3 regions of the Arthrobacter sp. Z1-15 genome follow, and region 1 is predicted to be linked to each of the others. Evidence: riboswitches for the same ligand, from Rfam matches in the RefSeq annotation. Region 1 holds a riboswitch; each other region holds the start of a gene.

Evidence for each region. A riboswitch is a leader RNA that binds a small molecule or an ion and turns the genes downstream of it on or off. The one in region 1 is predicted to bind thiamine pyrophosphate.
Region 2: another riboswitch for thiamine pyrophosphate. It lies ahead of M1D40_RS01260 (FAD-dependent oxidoreductase); the one in region 1 lies ahead of thiM (hydroxyethylthiazole kinase).
Region 3: another riboswitch for thiamine pyrophosphate. It lies ahead of M1D40_RS16260 (ECF transporter S component); the one in region 1 lies ahead of thiM (hydroxyethylthiazole kinase).

Annotation. Positions count from the first base shown of each region.
Region 1 is NZ_CP096454.1:27,753-33,098, forward strand. Features, by position in the region: gene soxR (redox-sensitive transcriptional activator SoxR) at 1-431, shown strand, start outside; gene M1D40_RS00160 (flavin reductase family protein) at 519-1,007, shown strand; TPP riboswitch at 1,120-1,209, shown strand; gene thiM (hydroxyethylthiazole kinase) at 1,201-2,010, shown strand; gene thiE (thiamine phosphate synthase) at 2,007-2,702, shown strand; gene M1D40_RS00175 (bifunctional hydroxymethylpyrimidine kinase/phosphomethylpyrimidine kinase) at 2,699-4,264, shown strand; gene M1D40_RS00180 (PLDc N-terminal domain-containing protein) at 4,332-4,550, shown strand; gene M1D40_RS00185 (pentapeptide repeat-containing protein) at 4,553-5,269, shown strand; gene M1D40_RS00190 (SDR family oxidoreductase) at 5,271-5,346, opposite strand, start outside.
Region 2 is NZ_CP096454.1:244,221-249,566, reverse strand. Features, by position in the region: gene M1D40_RS01275 (ABC transporter ATP-binding protein) at 1-938, opposite strand, end outside; gene M1D40_RS01270 (FecCD family ABC transporter permease) at 935-2,128, opposite strand; gene M1D40_RS01265 (ABC transporter substrate-binding protein) at 2,121-3,254, opposite strand; TPP riboswitch at 3,459-3,562, shown strand; gene M1D40_RS01260 (FAD-dependent oxidoreductase) at 3,557-4,900, shown strand; gene thiS (sulfur carrier protein ThiS) at 4,900-5,139, shown strand; gene M1D40_RS01250 (thiazole synthase) at 5,142-5,346, shown strand, end outside.
Region 3 is NZ_CP096454.1:3,514,719-3,520,064, reverse strand. Features, by position in the region: gene M1D40_RS16290 (Na(+)/H(+) antiporter subunit C) at 1-73, shown strand, start outside; gene M1D40_RS16285 (Na+/H+ antiporter subunit D) at 70-1,680, shown strand; gene M1D40_RS16280 (Na+/H+ antiporter subunit E) at 1,677-2,303, shown strand; gene M1D40_RS16275 (monovalent cation/H+ antiporter complex subunit F) at 2,303-2,560, shown strand; gene mnhG (monovalent cation/H(+) antiporter subunit G) at 2,564-3,136, shown strand; gene M1D40_RS16265 (DUF4235 domain-containing protein) at 3,163-3,426, opposite strand; TPP riboswitch at 3,514-3,674, shown strand; gene M1D40_RS16260 (ECF transporter S component) at 3,734-4,360, shown strand; gene M1D40_RS16255 (ABC transporter ATP-binding protein) at 4,347-5,346, shown strand, end outside.

The DNA.
Region 1 (5,346 bases):
GGTCCGAACTGACGGTGGGCCAGGTGGCGGAGCGCAGCGGGGTGGCGGTTTCCGCGCTGCACTTTTACGAGCGGCAGGGCTTGATCGCCAGCCGCCGCACGGCGGGGAACCAGAGGCGCTTTGACCGCTCCGTGCTCCGGCGGGTTGCGGTGATCCGGGCCGCCCAGCGCGCGGGAATCCCGCTGGCCACCATTGCGCGCGCCCTGGAAGAACTGCCGACGGACGCTGTGCCGGATCACAATGACTGGCAGCGGCTGTCACTGGCGTGGCGGCAGGAACTGGACGCCCGGATCCACTCCTTGGAGGCTTTGCGGGACCGCCTCGGCGGCTGCATCGGCTGCGGCTGCCTCTCGCTTGCCGAATGCCGGTTTGTAAACCCCGACGACGAATCAGCCGGCCGGGGAACCGGTGCACCCGTCCTGGACTACTGATGAGCGGCTGCGGCCGGGCCGCGGGTCGCCGCAGCGGGCGGGCTCCGATTTGACCTCAACCATTGTTGAGGTTCTAGCGTAGGACCTATGCTCACAGACCATTTCAAGGACGCCTTCCGTGCCCATCCGGCGGGAGTGGCCGTCATTACTGCCGACGGCGGGTCCGGTCCGGTGGGACTGACTGCATCGTCTGTGTCTTCCGTTTCGGCCGATCCGGCCATCCTGGTCTTTTCGCTGGCCTCGGCCTCCGGTTCAGCCGGCGTTGTTGCCTCTGCCGAGACCATTGTGGTGCACCTCCTGGGCGCCCGGAATGCCGGGCTGGCCGATCTTTTTGCCCGCCCGGGTTCCGAACGCTTCACTTCGGCGCTGGCCTGGGAGGATCTTCCCACCGGGGAACCGCTGCTGCGGGATGTGCCGCGGGCCCTCCGCGCCCGAATCCTGGAGCGCACCGCCGTCGGCTCCTCCGTACTGGTAACTGCCGAAGTCCTGGAGATCCTGAGCCCGGGGGCGCCGGACGAGCCGCTGGTCTACCACAACCGCACCTATCACCGGCTGGGTGACCACTCCACGCTCTAACCGGCGGACCCGGCGGACGGGCGGACAGGCGTAAGCAGGGCGGCCGGAGCAGCGCCGGCCGGGGTCCCTCGGGCCCAGGTGGGAACGGGCGCGCAAATGGCCTAGAGTGCTTTGCAGTGACACGGGGTGCCGACAGGCTGAGATAACACCCGTTGAACCTGATCTAGTTCGAACTAGCGAAGGGATGTCGCGGATGACTATTCGCCTGACACCGTTAATCGTTTCCACCCTCCTGGCGCGCCTGCGCGCCGAACCGCCCCTGGTGCAGTGCCTGACCAATGCCGTGGTCACGAATTTCACCGCCAACGTTCTGCTCGCGCTGGGCGCAGCACCGGCGATGACCGACATACCGGGGGAGGCAGGACCGTTCGCCCGGGCGGCCTCGGGTGTGCTGATCAATTTGGGCACCCCGCATGAGGAACAGCGCCGGGCCATGCTGGAGGCCGCCGAAGCCGCCAATGATGCCGGTACCCCCTGGGTGCTGGACCCGGTGGCCGTGGGCAGCCTGCCGGTGCGCACTGCCCTCGCGGCCGAACTGCTGGCCCTGCAGCCGACGGCCATCCGCGGGAACGCCTCGGAAATCATTGCTCTGGCCGGCCTCGGGTCCGGCGGCCGCGGCGTCGACGCCACCGACGATCCGGAAAGCGCCCTTCCGGCGGCGCTCCTGCTGGCTGAAAAATACAGTTCCGTTGTCGCCGTCTCGGGCCCCACTGACGTGATCACAGACGGCGTACAGACCCTGCGGGTCAGTAACGGTGATGCGCTGCTCACCAGGGTCACCGGCGGCGGCTGTGCGCTGGGCGCTGTCACCGCAGCATTCCTGGGCGCAGCCGACGACGGCGGCAAGTTGGCCGCAGTGGCGGCGGCAACCGCCGTTTACACCGTTGCGGCTGAACCGGCAGCGGAGTCCTGCTCCGGACCGGGCAGCTTCGCCGTCGGCTTCCTCGACGCCCTCGCCTCTCTCAACGCGCAGGACCTGAAGCAGCGGCTGGTGAGCGCATGAAGGCCGGAGTCGCTGACGTGTCCCGGGCCCGGGAGCGCGTCCACAACAGCGGCATTTACTTGGTGACCGACACGGTCCTTTGCGGGCCGCGCGGGGTCGTCGAGACCGTCAGGGCCGCAGTGGCAGGCGGCGTGGAAACCATCCAGGTACGGGAAAAGAACGCCTCGGCGGCTGATTTTTACGCCCTGGTCCTTGCTGTCGCCGAAGCCGCAGGAAACCGGGCGACCGTACTGGTGGATGACCGGGTGGACATCTACCTGGCGGCCCGGGCCGCCCGCGCCGGCGTCCACGGAGTCCACGTGGGCCAAAGCGACCTGCCCGCCGAACTGGTGCGCACGCTCGTGGGCCCGGACGCCGTCGTCGGCCTGACCGCCAACACCGCGGAGCATCTGGAAGCGCTCGCAGCGCTGCCGCCGGGAACCGTGGATTACCTCGGGACCGGGGTCATCCGGCCCACCCGCACCAAAGCAAATCATCCGAAGCCGCTGGGAATCAGCGGATTTACCGAGTTCGCGGCGCGGGCGCCGCTGCCGGTGGTGGCCATCGGCGGCATCGTGCGCGAGGACATCGGTGCGCTGCGGGCAGCCGGTGCCACCGGCGCCGCAGTGGTGTCGGCCATTTGCGCAGCGGCCGATCCGCAGGCTGCAGCCGCGGATCTGGTCCGGGCCTGGCATGCAGGGAGCCACGCATGAGCGCCGGCCGGATCCCCCGGATCCCCCGGATCCTCAGCATCGCCGGCACCGATCCGACCGGCGGCGCCGGAATCCAGGCCGACCTCAAATCCATCGCGGCCACGGGCGGGTACGGCATGGCCGTCGTCACCGCGCTGGTCGCCCAGAACACCCGCGGCGTGCGCTCGGTGCACACCCCGCCGGCCGGCTTCCTGCGCGAACAGCTGGAAGCCGTGGGCGACGACGTCGGCATTGACGCCGTGAAGATCGGCATGCTCGGCAGCACGGATCTCACGCAGACTGTTGACGCGTGGCTGGCGGAAGCCGGCGTGCCCGCCGTGGTCCTGGACCCGGTCATGATTGCCACCAGCGGCGACCGCCTGCTGGACGACGGCGCGGAGGCGGCCCTGCGGCAGCTGCTGCACCGCGTGGACCTGGTGACGCCGAACCTGCCCGAGCTGGCCGTGCTGGTGCAGGAACCGGTAGCGGAGTCCTGGGACTGCGCCCTGGCACAGGGCAAACGGCTCTCTGCCGCCTACGGCGTCAAGGTCCTGGTCAAAGGCGGGCACCTGGCGGGGGACCGGTGCCCCGATGCCCTGGTGGATGCCGGCGCAGCGGACCCCCTGGTGCTGCAGGTCCAGGCACCGCGGGTGGACACGGTCAACACCCACGGCACGGGATGCTCGATGTCCGCCGCCATGGCGACGTTCCATGCCCGCCTGGGCCGCTGGGACCAGGCGCTAACGGCGACCAAAGCCTGGTTGCAGGAGGCGTTGGAAAATGCCGACGAGCTCGACGTCGGTGCCGGCCACGGGCCGGTGCACCACTTCCACGGGGTGTGGGAACGCGGGCTGGAGCCCCTCCCGGCAGCGGGGACGGTGCAGGAACCGGTGGAGGAAACACCGCCCGTGGAAGCGGCCGGTCCGCACACCGGGGCGCTCTGGGAGCAGACGGCCGCCGTACGGACGGAAATCAATGAACTGGACTTCGTCCGGGACCTGGGCAGCGGAAAGCTGAACCGGGAAGCCTTCGACTTCTACCTCGCACAGGATGCCCTGTACCTCCGCGGCTACGCCCGGGCGCTGGCGCGTGCCAGCGAACTGGCTCCCGCCTTTGAAGAGCAGGTGTTTTGGGCCAGGGCGGCGTACGACGCGCTGGCCACCGAGATGGAGCTGCACACCTCGTGGCTGCCGGAGACGGGGGGCGCGGGACGCGGAGCTTCACCGGGGCCGGTCACCCGCGGCTATCTGCAGCATCTGCTGGGCAGCGCCGACGGTGCCGGTCCGGTTCGGGGTGCCCACGAATATGAACGGCTGGTCGGCGCCCTTCTGCCCTGCTTCTGGGTCTATGCGGACGTGGGCGCCCGGCTGTCCGGGACCAACCATTCCGGCCACCCCTACGCCGAATGGTTGAACACCTACAGTGATCCCGCCTTTAACGAGTCCACGGCAGCCGCGGTGCGCATTCTGGAACGCGTGCTGGACCGCAGCGCCGAGGACGTCCGGGAGCTCACCCGCTCGGCCTTCCGTGAATCGACACACCGGGAGTATGAGTTTTTCGCCGCGGGCGCGGGAGAATCGTAAGCACAGCAGCGGTGCCGGGCGGAGGCAGCAGCTCCCGCCCGGCATCCCCAACAGAAACGAGAGCACAGTGGTCAAGAAAAACTCCGCCAAGGACCTCACCGCCCAGCAGAAAAAGATGGTTGGGGTCGGAGCCACCGTCCAGGTGCTCCTGGCCGGCCTTGCCCTCGCGGACATCTGGCGCCGTCCCGCCGCCGAGGTGCGGGGACCCCGGGCGCTGTGGTCCGCGGCCTGCGCCGTGAACTTCATCGGTCCGCTGTCCTACTTCATCTTCGGCCGGCGCAAGTAGGCGTGGCGCCCGCAACGCGCTGGCCGGGCACCGGCCGCGCTGCCGGAGGAAAGACCGGAGGGAAAAACAGCACCGCAAAGACGCGGGAACCGGCACTGGATCCGGTCCGCCTGAACGCACTGACCGATGCGGCGGCGCCCGAAGCCTCCGGCAGCTTCGAGGGACTGCTTTTTGACGGCCGGTCCTTTGACGGCACAGACCTGCAGGGCAGCACCTTCACGGAGTGCGAATTCACGTCGGTGTCCATGACGGAGACCGGCCTGCGCGGAGCCAGGTTCCTGGATTGCCGGTTCAACGGCCTGTACGCGCCGGTGTTCCGTGCACCGCGCAGCACCTTCCGGGACGTGGTGCTGGAGGGCAGCAGGCTGGGATCGGCCGAGCTGTATGACAACGGCTGGAACTCCGTCCACATCGACGGCGGGAAGCTGGACTTCGTCAACCTGCGCAGCTCCCGGCTCACCGACGTGCTGTTCAGCGGCTGCACCATCGAGGAACTGGACCTGGACGGCGTTCAGGCCACCCGCGTGGCCTTCCGGAACTGCCGCATCGGCAGTTTGAACCTCTCCGGCGCCGTGCTGCAGGACGTGGACCTGCGCACCACAGACTTCCGGTCCATTACGCACCTGCCCGGTCTCAGCGGCGCCACTGTGGATGATGCGCAGCTGATGATGCTGGCGCCGCTGCTGGCGGCGAACCTGGGCCTGCGCGTGGAAGGCTGACTTAGCTTTCCTCCGCCAGCCGGGCCGCGTGCTTGGTGATGTTCTTGGCCATGGACGGGAAAATCAGGCCGTGGAAC
Region 2 (5,346 bases), 220 kb from region 1:
AAGGGCAGTGCGGCTGCGGACTGGGGAGGTAGTGCGGCGCCGGACTGGGGAGGCACGGGGCAGTCCGCACGGCAGGAGGGGCCGAAGTCCGGCACGGCAATCACGCGGTCGCCGGAGACGGTGCCCACGGTGGGGGTGCAGATGGGCAATCCGTAGACCGCTGAGAGTGCGGAGCCGGTGAGCAGCTCTTCGGTGGGCCCCCACCGGGTGTCGTCACTGCCGACAAAGAGCAGCGCATTGCGGGAGACGTGCAGGGCATGGTCGGGGTGGTGCGTGGTCATGATGACGCCCATCCCGTCGGCGGCGAGGCCGGAGAGTACGGTCAGCACGCGGGACTGGTTGTGCAGGTCCAGGGCCGAGGCCGGCTCGTCCAGGATCAGCAGTTCGGACCCGGAGGCCAGCGCCCGGGCAATGAGCACGAGCTGCCGCTGGCCGCCGGAGAGTTCGGCGTAGCTGCGGTTGGCCCAGGCGGCGACGCCCACCCGTTCCATGGCGGCGTCAGCGGCGTCGTGGTCTTCGCGGCGCGGGGTCTGGTAGGCGCGCAGGTGCCGACTGCGGCCCATGAGCACCATCTCGGCCACGGTGAAGGAGGTGCCGCCGGCACCGTGGTCCTGGGGTACGTAGCCGACGGCGGGGCCGCAGCTGATCTGTCCCTCGCGGGGCGTCAGCAGCCCGGAGAGGCACTTGAGCAGGGTGGTTTTGCCACGTGCGTTGGGGCCGAGGATGGACAGGATCTCACCGCGTTCCAGCTCGAAGCCCAGGCCGCGGAACAGCCAGGGGCGCAGCCGCGAGTAACGGAAGCCCAGCCCGGTCACGGACATCAAGGGGCCGGCTGCGGCGGCCGGTGCGGCTGACCTGCCTGCCGCAGGTTCAGCGGCGGCCGGCGCGGTTGCCGGAGCTGCACTCAGGGGTGTTGTCAGGGCTGACACGACGGTCATGACAGCGCGCCTTTCTTCTGGGAACGGGCCAGCAGCACCACAAAAACGGGGGCGCCGATAATGGCGGTAAGGATGCCCAGCGGCAGTTCGCTGCTGGACAGGGAACGGCTGAGGGTGTCGATCAGCATCAGATAGGTGCCGCCGAGCAGCAGCGACGCCGGCAGCAGCACCCGGTGATCCGGTCCCATCCAAAGGCGGGCCAGATGCGGAACCACCAGGCCCACCCACCCGACGGCGCCGGCCACAGCCACGGTGCCGGCCGTCATCAGGGCCACTGCACACAGCAGGACCACGCGGGAGCGGTGCGGGTTCACGCCCAGGGCGGCGGCGTCGTCGTCGCCCAGTGAAAGCACGTTCAGGCGCCAGCGCATCGCCAGCACCACGGCGGCACCGATCGCCACGGGGACCAGGGCGGTGAGGACCTTGGTGTAGCTGGCGGCGGCAATGGAACCGAGCAGCCAGTGCACAATCGAGGGCAGTTCGGAGTATGGATCGGCGGTGTAGGTGATGAAGGAGACCATCGCGTTGAAAAACGCGGCCACCACGATTCCGCCGAGCACGATCATCAGCATCGGGCCGCCGGCTCCGCCCATCCGCCCCAGCGCCAGCACGACGGCGAGCGCGGCCAGGCCGAAGCCGAACGCACCGCCCACCATCCAGCCGCCGGAGAGGCCAAGGGTCAGCACCAGCACGCCGCCGAAGGACGCTCCGGCGGTGACGCCGATGATGTCCGGGCTGACCAGCGGATTGCGGAACAGGGCCTGCAGGCAGGCACCGCCCAGGGACAGCGCCCCGCCCACCAGGAACGCCAGCAGGACGCGCGGCAGGCGTACGTCGAGCACCACGGTGGCTTCCTGATCGGTCCAGGTCCGCCGCAGCGCGCCCTCTCCCCCGCCGGCGCCGAAGAGTGCCGTTGCCTCGTTGGCGAGGATGCGCAGGATTTCGTTTGGCGGCACCCAGTACCGGCCGGCGGCCATGGACACCAGGGCCACCGCGCACAGGATCAGGACGCACAGCAGCAGCGGCAGCCGGTGGCTGCGGGCCGGCGGGCGGGATGATTCGGGCGGGGCCGGCCGGGAAGAGACCGACGGCGGCATGGGCAGGCCGGCAGCCTCAACTGCCGCCGCCGGGGCCGCCCGTGCGATGCCCGCGCCAGCCGCCGTCGTCGTGCCCGTCCTTGTCTCAGGCACTGAAGACCTCGTAGCCGGTGCTTGCGCTGTTCAGGTCCAGGCGGAGGGCGGCGTCGATCTGGGTCTCTGAAATGTCGTAGCCGTAGAGGTAGCTGATCTTCTCGCGCATGGCTGCGCGGAGGTTGTGCCGGGTGAGCCCGGGATGGAAGATCTCGGCGGCCCACTGCCACATCAGCGGAGATTCGGCGCACGGGACCTCCCAGCGGTAGCCGCCCAGCGGAGCCTTGTAGACGCGGCGGTTGCGCACTGCTGACACGGAGGCCAGGGACTTGTCGGCGTACACGTCCGCCGGGGTGCGGGTGTCGAAGCCTCCCAGCGTGATGACCTCGGGGTCCCATTCGATGAGCTGCTCGGCGCTGACCACGTTCTCGGCACTGATGTTGTCCGCGGCCATGTTCCGGCCCCCGGCCAGCTCCATCCAGTAGTGCATGTAGGAGGATTTGTTCGACGCGGAGTAGCCGTCTCCGGACTGGCCCAGGTGGACCACGCGCACCGGCGTCGTCACGGAGGAGAGTTCCTGCCGGAGGCGCTCGATCTCGGCGTGCATCCAGTCCACAATTTCGGTGCCGCGTTCCGGCTTGCCCAGGATCGTCGAGAACAGCGAGACCCAGGTTTCCAGGTATTCCTGCGTGCCGTAGAGCAGGCAGACGGTCTTGAAGCCCGCCGTTTCCAGCGGCTCCACCAGGCCGTCGCCCTGGTCCGCCCACTGGAACACGACGTCGGGGTTCAGGGAGGTGAGCGTTTCAATGTTCGGCGTGAAGCTGGACGGGGAAACCGTGGTGGTCGTCTTCGACTCCGGGTACATCTCCCCGAACAGGCCCTGCCGGTTGGCCTGGACGGTGGACTCGTTGATGCCGACAATCTTGCCGTAACCGCCGTCCACCGCGGCGAGCATGGAAGGCGAGGGGATCACCGTCGTCGCAATCCGCTGCACGGGAGCGTCAAAGGAGACCTGCACGCCGCGCATGTCAGTCACGGTGAAGCCCTGCGAACCGGCTGATCCGCCGGCGGCGGCCACCGTTTCGCGGGAGGAACAGGCGCCCAGGGCAAGGGCCAGAAAGCCCAGGCCGGCGCCGCCCAGAAGGGTTCTGCGGGAGGTTCCATGAGGAGGATGGGAGGGAGACAACTGCATTCCTATCGCTGACGAAAGGTAAGGCTTACCTAAAGACTGACGTAGATATCAGACCACATCGAAGCGATTAGCGCATATTTGTGTATCGTAATTCGCTGATCCGCCTCTGCAGGGCGGCCCTTCCAGCCCGCCCGGGGACGCGAAGCGACGGTGGATGCCCGCTCCCGGCGTGGTAGGCTCCCTGACACGCTGGTAAAGCAGCGGTTCTGCGGGAGTCCCCCTGGGGGCTGAGAGGGCTTAAGCGCCGACCGCCACACCTGATGCGGGTCATGCCGCCGTAGGAAAAGGACATCCCGGTGAATCCTGCACCCCAGCCCTCCCGTTCCGTCCCCGGAACACCCGCCGTCGACGTCGTAGTGGTCGGCGCCGGAGTGATCGGTTTGGCAGCAGCCTGGGAGCTGCGGCGGCGCGGCCGCACAGTTGCCGTGGTTGACCCGGATCCCGGGGGCGGCGCATCTCTGGCCGCGGCGGGAATGCTGGCTCCGGCCTCCGAGGTGCAGTACAGCCAAGAGCCCCTGTATCCGCTGATGGCTGCCTCCGCGGCCGAATATCCGGCGTTCGTTTCGGCCCTGGAAGCAGCGGCGGGCGCGTCCGTTGGTTACCGGCGCACCGAGACCCTGGTCTGCGGAGCCGATGCCGCCGACCGGCAGGCGCTGGCAGATTTGCGCCTGCTGCAGAGGAGTTACGGGACAACGGTTGAGCAGATATCCCTGCGAACCGCACGCACGCTGGAGCCTGCGCTCAGTCCCCGCCTTTCGTCCGTCTTCCGCATTCCCTCCGACCATCAGGTGGACCCCCGCCGGCTCACCGCAGCCCTTCTCGGTGCCCTGGTGGCACCCGGCGGGACGGAGGGTTGTCCTTCCGGCCGGACAGACGGCGGCCCTGCCGTGCTCATTGGAGCTTCCGCCACCGGCCTGCTGTGGGGAGGCGGAGCCGTTACCGGCGTCGTGCTGGAGGACGGGAGGGAACTTGCCGCCGCACAGACGCTATTGGCAGCGGGCACCGGACTAAGCCGGCTGCACGGTCTGCCGTCCGGCTATGCTCCGCCGCTGCGCCCCGTGCACGGGGACATCCTGCGCACCCGGCTGCCCGCGGGAGCGCCTCCCCTGCTCGAGCACACCGTCCGCGGCCTGGTTCACGGCGTACCGGTCTATCTGGTGCCGCGCAGCGACGGCACGATCGTCATTGGCGCCACGTCCCGCGAGGACGGACGGAACGGGGCCAGCGCCGGAGGTGTTTTTGCCCTGCTGCGGGACGCACAGACCCTCGTACCGGCAGTTGCGGACCTGGATCTGGTCGAAGTCATGGCCAAGGCCCGCCCCGCTACCCCCGATGACCGCCCGTACCTCGGCGCCCTGCGCAGGCCGGACGGGACGCCCGTACCCGGTGTGGCGGTGTCCACCGGATTTTCGCGGCACGGGGTGCTGCTGGCTCCGCTGGCTGCCCGCCTCGCAGCCCAGCTTCTCACCGGCATGCGCGGCAGCAACCCGGCAGCCGATGCCCGGTTCCTGGCCGCTGCCGACCCGCACCGTTTCGACCACAGCAGTCCTAACCCGCCCGCCGCCGCTCCCGCCGCTTCGCCGCCCACCACGCCTCCGCTCAGCACACCGCCGCCCGCCACCTCGAACAGGAGCATGTAATGCCCGCCATAACCTTCAACGGCACCCCCAGGAACGTTCCGCGGGAGACCACGATCACCGATCTCGTCGCCGGCGCCACCCGGCGCCCGCTGCTGCCGGACGGCCGTCCGGCCGACGGCGGGCGCCTAGGCGTAGCGGTGGCGGTGGACGCCGCCGTCGTGCCGCGCAGCTCCTGGTCCCGCACGACAGTCGCCGAGGGACAGACCGTTGAAATCGTCACCGCCATCCAGGGAGGCTAATCATGGCCAGCGTTCTCACAGCCGACCACTTGGAACTCGACGGCACAGAACTGTCGTCCCGGCTCATCATGGGCACGGGAGGCCTGACCTCCCTTCACACCCTCGAGCAGGCACTGCTTGCCTCCGGGACCGAACTGACCACCGTGGCAATGCGGCGCTTCACCCCACAGCAGGGCGATTCCCTTTTTGCGGTGCTGGAGCGCAACG
Region 3 (5,346 bases), 420 kb from region 1:
CGAAGAGGCTGAAGAGGCGCCGGGCTCCCTGCGCGCCACCGGTCAGAGCACCAGCCCGGAGGCCAAGGAATGAACACGATAAGTCTGGCCCCGCTGGCGGTGGTCCTGCCGTTCTTCGGTGCCGCCCTGGCCTTCATCCTGATCCGGCACACGCGCGCCCAGCGCGTAATCAGCATCAGCATCCTGACCGTGACGCTGATCCTGGAAGTGATCCTGCTGTTCTCGGTGTGGGAGACCGGTGCGCAGGCGGTGAACCTGGGCGGCTGGCTGCCGCCGGTGGGCATCACCATGGTGGTGGACCAGTTCTCCGCGCTGATGCTGGTGGTCTCCTCGGCCGTTAGCCTGGCGGTCCTCATATACGCCGCGGGGCAGGGCATGACCGACGGCGACGAGGACGGGCCGATCTCGATCTTCCACCCGACCTACCTGATCCTGGTGGCCGGGGTGTCCAATGCCTTCCTCGCCGGAGACCTGTTCAACCTGTACGTGGGCTTCGAAATCCTGCTTACGGCCAGCTACGTGCTGATGACCCTGGGCGGGACCACGCCGCGCATCCGCGCCGGCGTCACCTACGTGGTGGTGAGCGTGGTTTCCTCGCTGCTGTTCCTGATCACCATTGCCATGATTTACGCGGCCACCGGCACGGTCAACATGGCCGATCTGGCCGTCAAACTGGGCGACCTGGACCCGGGCACACAGCTGATGCTGCACCTGATGCTGCTGGTGGCGTTCGGCATCAAGGCCGCCGTCTTCCCGCTGTCCTTCTGGCTGCCTGACTCCTACCCGACGGCTCCGGCTCCGGTGACCGCCGTGTTTGCCGGGCTGCTGACCAAGGTTGGCGTCTACGCCATGGTCCGGACCGAGACGCTGCTCTTCCCCGGCGACCGGATCAATACGCTGCTAATGGTGGTGGCGGGGCTGACCATGGTGGTCGGGATCCTCGGCGCGCTGGCGCAGACGGACATCAAGCGAATGCTCTCCTTCACCCTTGTCAGCCACATCGGCTACATGGTGTTCGGGCTGGCCGTGGGATCGGTGATCGGCATTGGATCCGCCGTGTTCTACGTGGTCCACCACATTACGATCCAGACCTCGCTGTTCCTGGTCACAGGCCTGATTGAGCGCCGCGGCGGCACCGCCAACATGGACCGGCTGGGCGGGCTGGCCAAGCTGTCCCCGCTGCTGGCCGTGCTGTACTTCATTCCGGCCATTAACCTCGGCGGGATTCCGCCGTTCTCCGGCTTCCTCGGCAAGCTCGGGCTCATGGAAGCCGGCGTGGACCTGGGTACTCCGCTGGCCTACGTCCTGGTAGCCGCCAGCGTGCTGACCAGCCTCCTGACCCTGCTCGTGATGGCCCGCGTCTGGAACCGGGCATTCTGGCGGACACCGGAGGACGCAGTGCACCCCGACCCCATCCTGCTGGCCACGGGCGTCGGCGGCTCTTCACTGCGCAACTCCGGCGACGTTACCGAGAAGTCCTCGGGGAAGTTCGCCGGCCGCGACGCCGTCGACCTGCTGCCGCGGACCATGGTGTATCCCACCGTGGGGCTCGTGGCACTGGGTGTTTCGCTCAGTGTCCTGGCCGGGCCGCTGTTCTCGCTCAGCGACGACGCGGCACAGGACCTGCTGGACCGCACGCCCTACATTGAAGCCGTTTTGGGAGAGGGGGCTAACCGATGACCCGCAAAGCCCAAATGCGCAAGCGCCCGCGCGTGCCGCTGCTCAAGGAAATCCCGCTGCTGATCTGGCTGGTGTTCCTCTGGGGCGCCCTCTGGCAGGATTTCAGCGCCGGCAACCTGGTCTTCGGTGCGGTTATCGCTTTCATCGTGGCCAACATCTTCTACCTGCCGCCGGTGGAGCTCAGCGGCCGGTTCAACCCGGTTTATGCGCTGGGCTTCGCGGTCCGCTTCTTCTACAAGCTGGTCCACGCCAGCTTCGAAGTGCTGTGGCTGTCCGTTGCCAAGGGTCCGCACATCAAGAACGCCGTGGTGGGCGTGAAACTGCGCAGCCACTCGGACCTTCTGGTCACGGCCACCGGCCACGCGCTGTCGCTGATCCCCGGTTCCCTGGTGGTGGAGGTGGACCGGTCCACCTCCACGCTGTACCTGCACTGCCTGAACGTTTCCACCCCCGAACACGCGGATAAGGTCCGCAAGGACGTCCGGGACACCGAATCCTGGCTGATCCGCAGCATCGGCACCCGCGAGGACCTGGAAGTCCTGAAGGCTGAAGAAGCGTTGTCCCGAGGAGAAGCCGCCGTGCCGGGCGGTACCGCTGCAACCAGCAAGGGAGCCCCGTCATGATGACCGTTTTTGTGGTCCTGGTGTCCATCATGCTGTCGGCCTCAGCGGCCGGTGCGATTTTCCGGATCGCCCGCGGACCGTCCATTCTGGACCGGGTGCTGGCAGCCGATGTCCTGCTGGCAATCGTTGGTGCCGCTCTCGCAACGGACATGATCGTGAACAAGAACCTCAACTTCCTGGCGCTCCTGGTGTCCGTCTCGCTGATCGGCTTCATTGGCTCCGTGACGGTTGCCCGCTTCGTTACGGACAGGAGATAACCGGTGAACCAGGAACTGAAAGACGTCATTGTCGGAGTCCTGATGCTCGGCGGTGCCCTGATGTCGCTGGCCGCAGCCATTGGCCTCACGCGTTTCCCCGACCTCATGAGCCGGATGCACGCCGCTTCCAAACCCCAGGTGCTGGGCCTGCTGCTGTTCCTGCTGGCCATGGCCGTGCAGTTTGAAAGCTGGGTCCTGCTGCCGGTCCTTGCCGTGTGCTGGCTGTTCATGCTCCTCACCGCCCCGGTCTCCGCCCACATGATTGGCCGCGCGGGTTACCGCACCAAGCACCTGCGGCCGGAGCTGCTGACGATCGACGAGCTCGACGACGTTGTGGCGCGGGCGCAGGAGCTGCTGCTGCAGGCCAACGCCGGAACCGCCGGGGATGACAGCGACAGTGAAGACCCGCGCGTGGACGGCGACCCCGGCGAACACCCGCCGGCCGGCTCGCTGGACGACGACGCCGTACCCGTTACTCCGGCGCGGGCTCCCGAGGCGCAGCCCGGGGCTGTGTCCGGAGCCGAAGCGGAAAACAATCAGGGCGCCCGCCGCCCGGGACACAGTCCCGAGGGCTGAGCGCCCCGAAGTAAGGCGGAGGACGCCTAGACGATTTCCGGCGTCTTCTGGTAGCGCTGGATGGCGCGCTGGGTGCCCCGGTTCGTCAGCACGCGGATGCCCTGGCTGACGGCACCGGATACGACGGCGAAGATCACCGCGGTGCGCAGGCTCACGTCCAGGACACCGTCCTTGTCGCGGGGCGGCTCGTTGCCCGTGACCCGGGTCCAGACAAAGTCCAGGATCTTGGCGGACAGGAGACCGGCGCCGATGCTGGCACCGGTGGCGAGCAGTTTGAGGATCAGGTTCATGATGCTCCTAGGGTTGAAGGCCTTTTCCCTAACCCTACCCGCCGATCCTCCCCTTCGGGCCGTTCCGTGTGTACAGTGGGAGGCGCAAACATACGACAGGGGAGCGCCTCTGCCCTTACTCTCTGCCCGGGGTTACAGCCGGTCAGAAAGAACAAGGAAAGACCAACGGCGCTGAGAGTGCGGACATCCGCAGACCCTCGAACCTGATCCGGTTAGTACCGGCGCTAGGGAGTCGAGATCTCACGGGACCTCACGGCAGTCCGCCGTGGACGGTCCCTCCCCTCCTGTACCTCAGGAGGATTTTTTTATGCAGCAGAACCGTTTCCAGCAGCAGTTGTCATCCCTCCGGCGCCCGTGGCGGGTGGTGGATATTGTGGTCGCCTCCGTGCTGGGCGTGGCAGTAGGCGTAATTTTTTGGGCCTGGTCCCTGGGCTACGCCGGCGTTGAAGCCCTGATCCTTGCTTTCCCTCCGCTCGGCGGGCTGTACACCGGCGGATGGTTGATCGCCGGCGTTCTCGGTGCGCTCATTATCCGCAAACCCGGCGCTGCAATTTACTGCGAAGTCCTCGCCGCCGCAGTTTCCGGCGTGCTGGGCACCCAGTTCGGCCTGTCGGTGCTGCTCTCCGGCTTCATCCAGGGCCTCGGCGCGGAACTGGTGTTCCTGGCGTTCCTTTACCTCCGGTACACGCTGCCCGTGGCGGTGCTGGCCGGACTTGTCTCGGGAATCTTCCTCGGCGTCAGTGAAAGCATCCTCTACAAGCCGGAATGGGCCTTCCAGTGGCAGGCGCTGTACACGCTGTTCGCCGCCGTCTCCGGAGCCGTCATTGCCGGATTTGTCTCCTGGCTGATCGCCCGGGCGCTGGCCCGCACCGGAGTGCTGGCCCCGTTTGCGTCCGGACGGGCTGCGGACGTTCGCTCCCATGCACGCGCCTAGGCGGTCCCCGGCCGGAGCCCCCGCAGCGGTCCGAGCCCGCGACTACAGCTGGCGGCACTCCGGGCGCAGCACCCCGGCCGTCTCATCCCTGTCACTGGACATTGAGGCCGGCGAAAAGGTGCTGCTGCTCGGGGCCTCCGGCGCCGGCAAATCCACCCTGCTGCATGCCCTCGCCGGCGTGCTGGGCGAAGGGTCCGGCCCCGATGCCGCCGGTGAGGAGCACGGCACCCTGACCCTGGACGGGGAAACTCCGCTGAAGGCCCGCGGCCGGGCCGGACTTGTGCTGCAGGATCCCGACTCCCAGCTGGTGCTCTCCCGGGTGGGCGACGAAGTGGCGTTCGGCGCCGAAAACCTCCGGGTGCCGCCGCAGGAGATCTGGGAACGGGTCCGGGCGAGCCTGGACGACGTCGGGCTCCGGGTTCCGCTGCACCATCCCACCGCAGCCCTGTCCGGCGGGCAGAAACAGCGGCTGGCTCTGGCATCGGTGCTGGCCATGCGGCCCGGGCTGCTGCTGCTCGATGAACCCACGGCCAACCTGGACCCGGCGGGAGTGCTGGAGGTCCGTGCCGCCGTCGAACGCGTCCTGGAACGCACCGGCGCCACGCTCATCGTGGTGGAACACCGCGTTTCAGTGTGGGCCGACGTCGTGGACCGCGTGGTGGTCCTGGCGGCCGACGGCGGAATCCTCGCCGACGGACCGCCCTCGAAGGTCCTCACCGATCCGTCCAACCGGGACCGCCTCCGCGCCGCGGGGGTCTGGCTGCCCGGAGTGCGGCCTGCCGTTGGCGGGCCGGCGGCCGGAACACCGGGGGAACTCCTGCTTGAAGCCCGCGGTCTGGGCGCCGGACGCTCCAAGCGGGCACCGGCTGTTGTGGGCGATGTGGACCTGGCGCTGCCGGCCGGAACCGCCCTGGGGATCACCGGTCCCAACGGGGCCGGAAAGTCCACGCTGGCGCTGACCCTGGGCGGGCTGCTGAAGCCCGTCG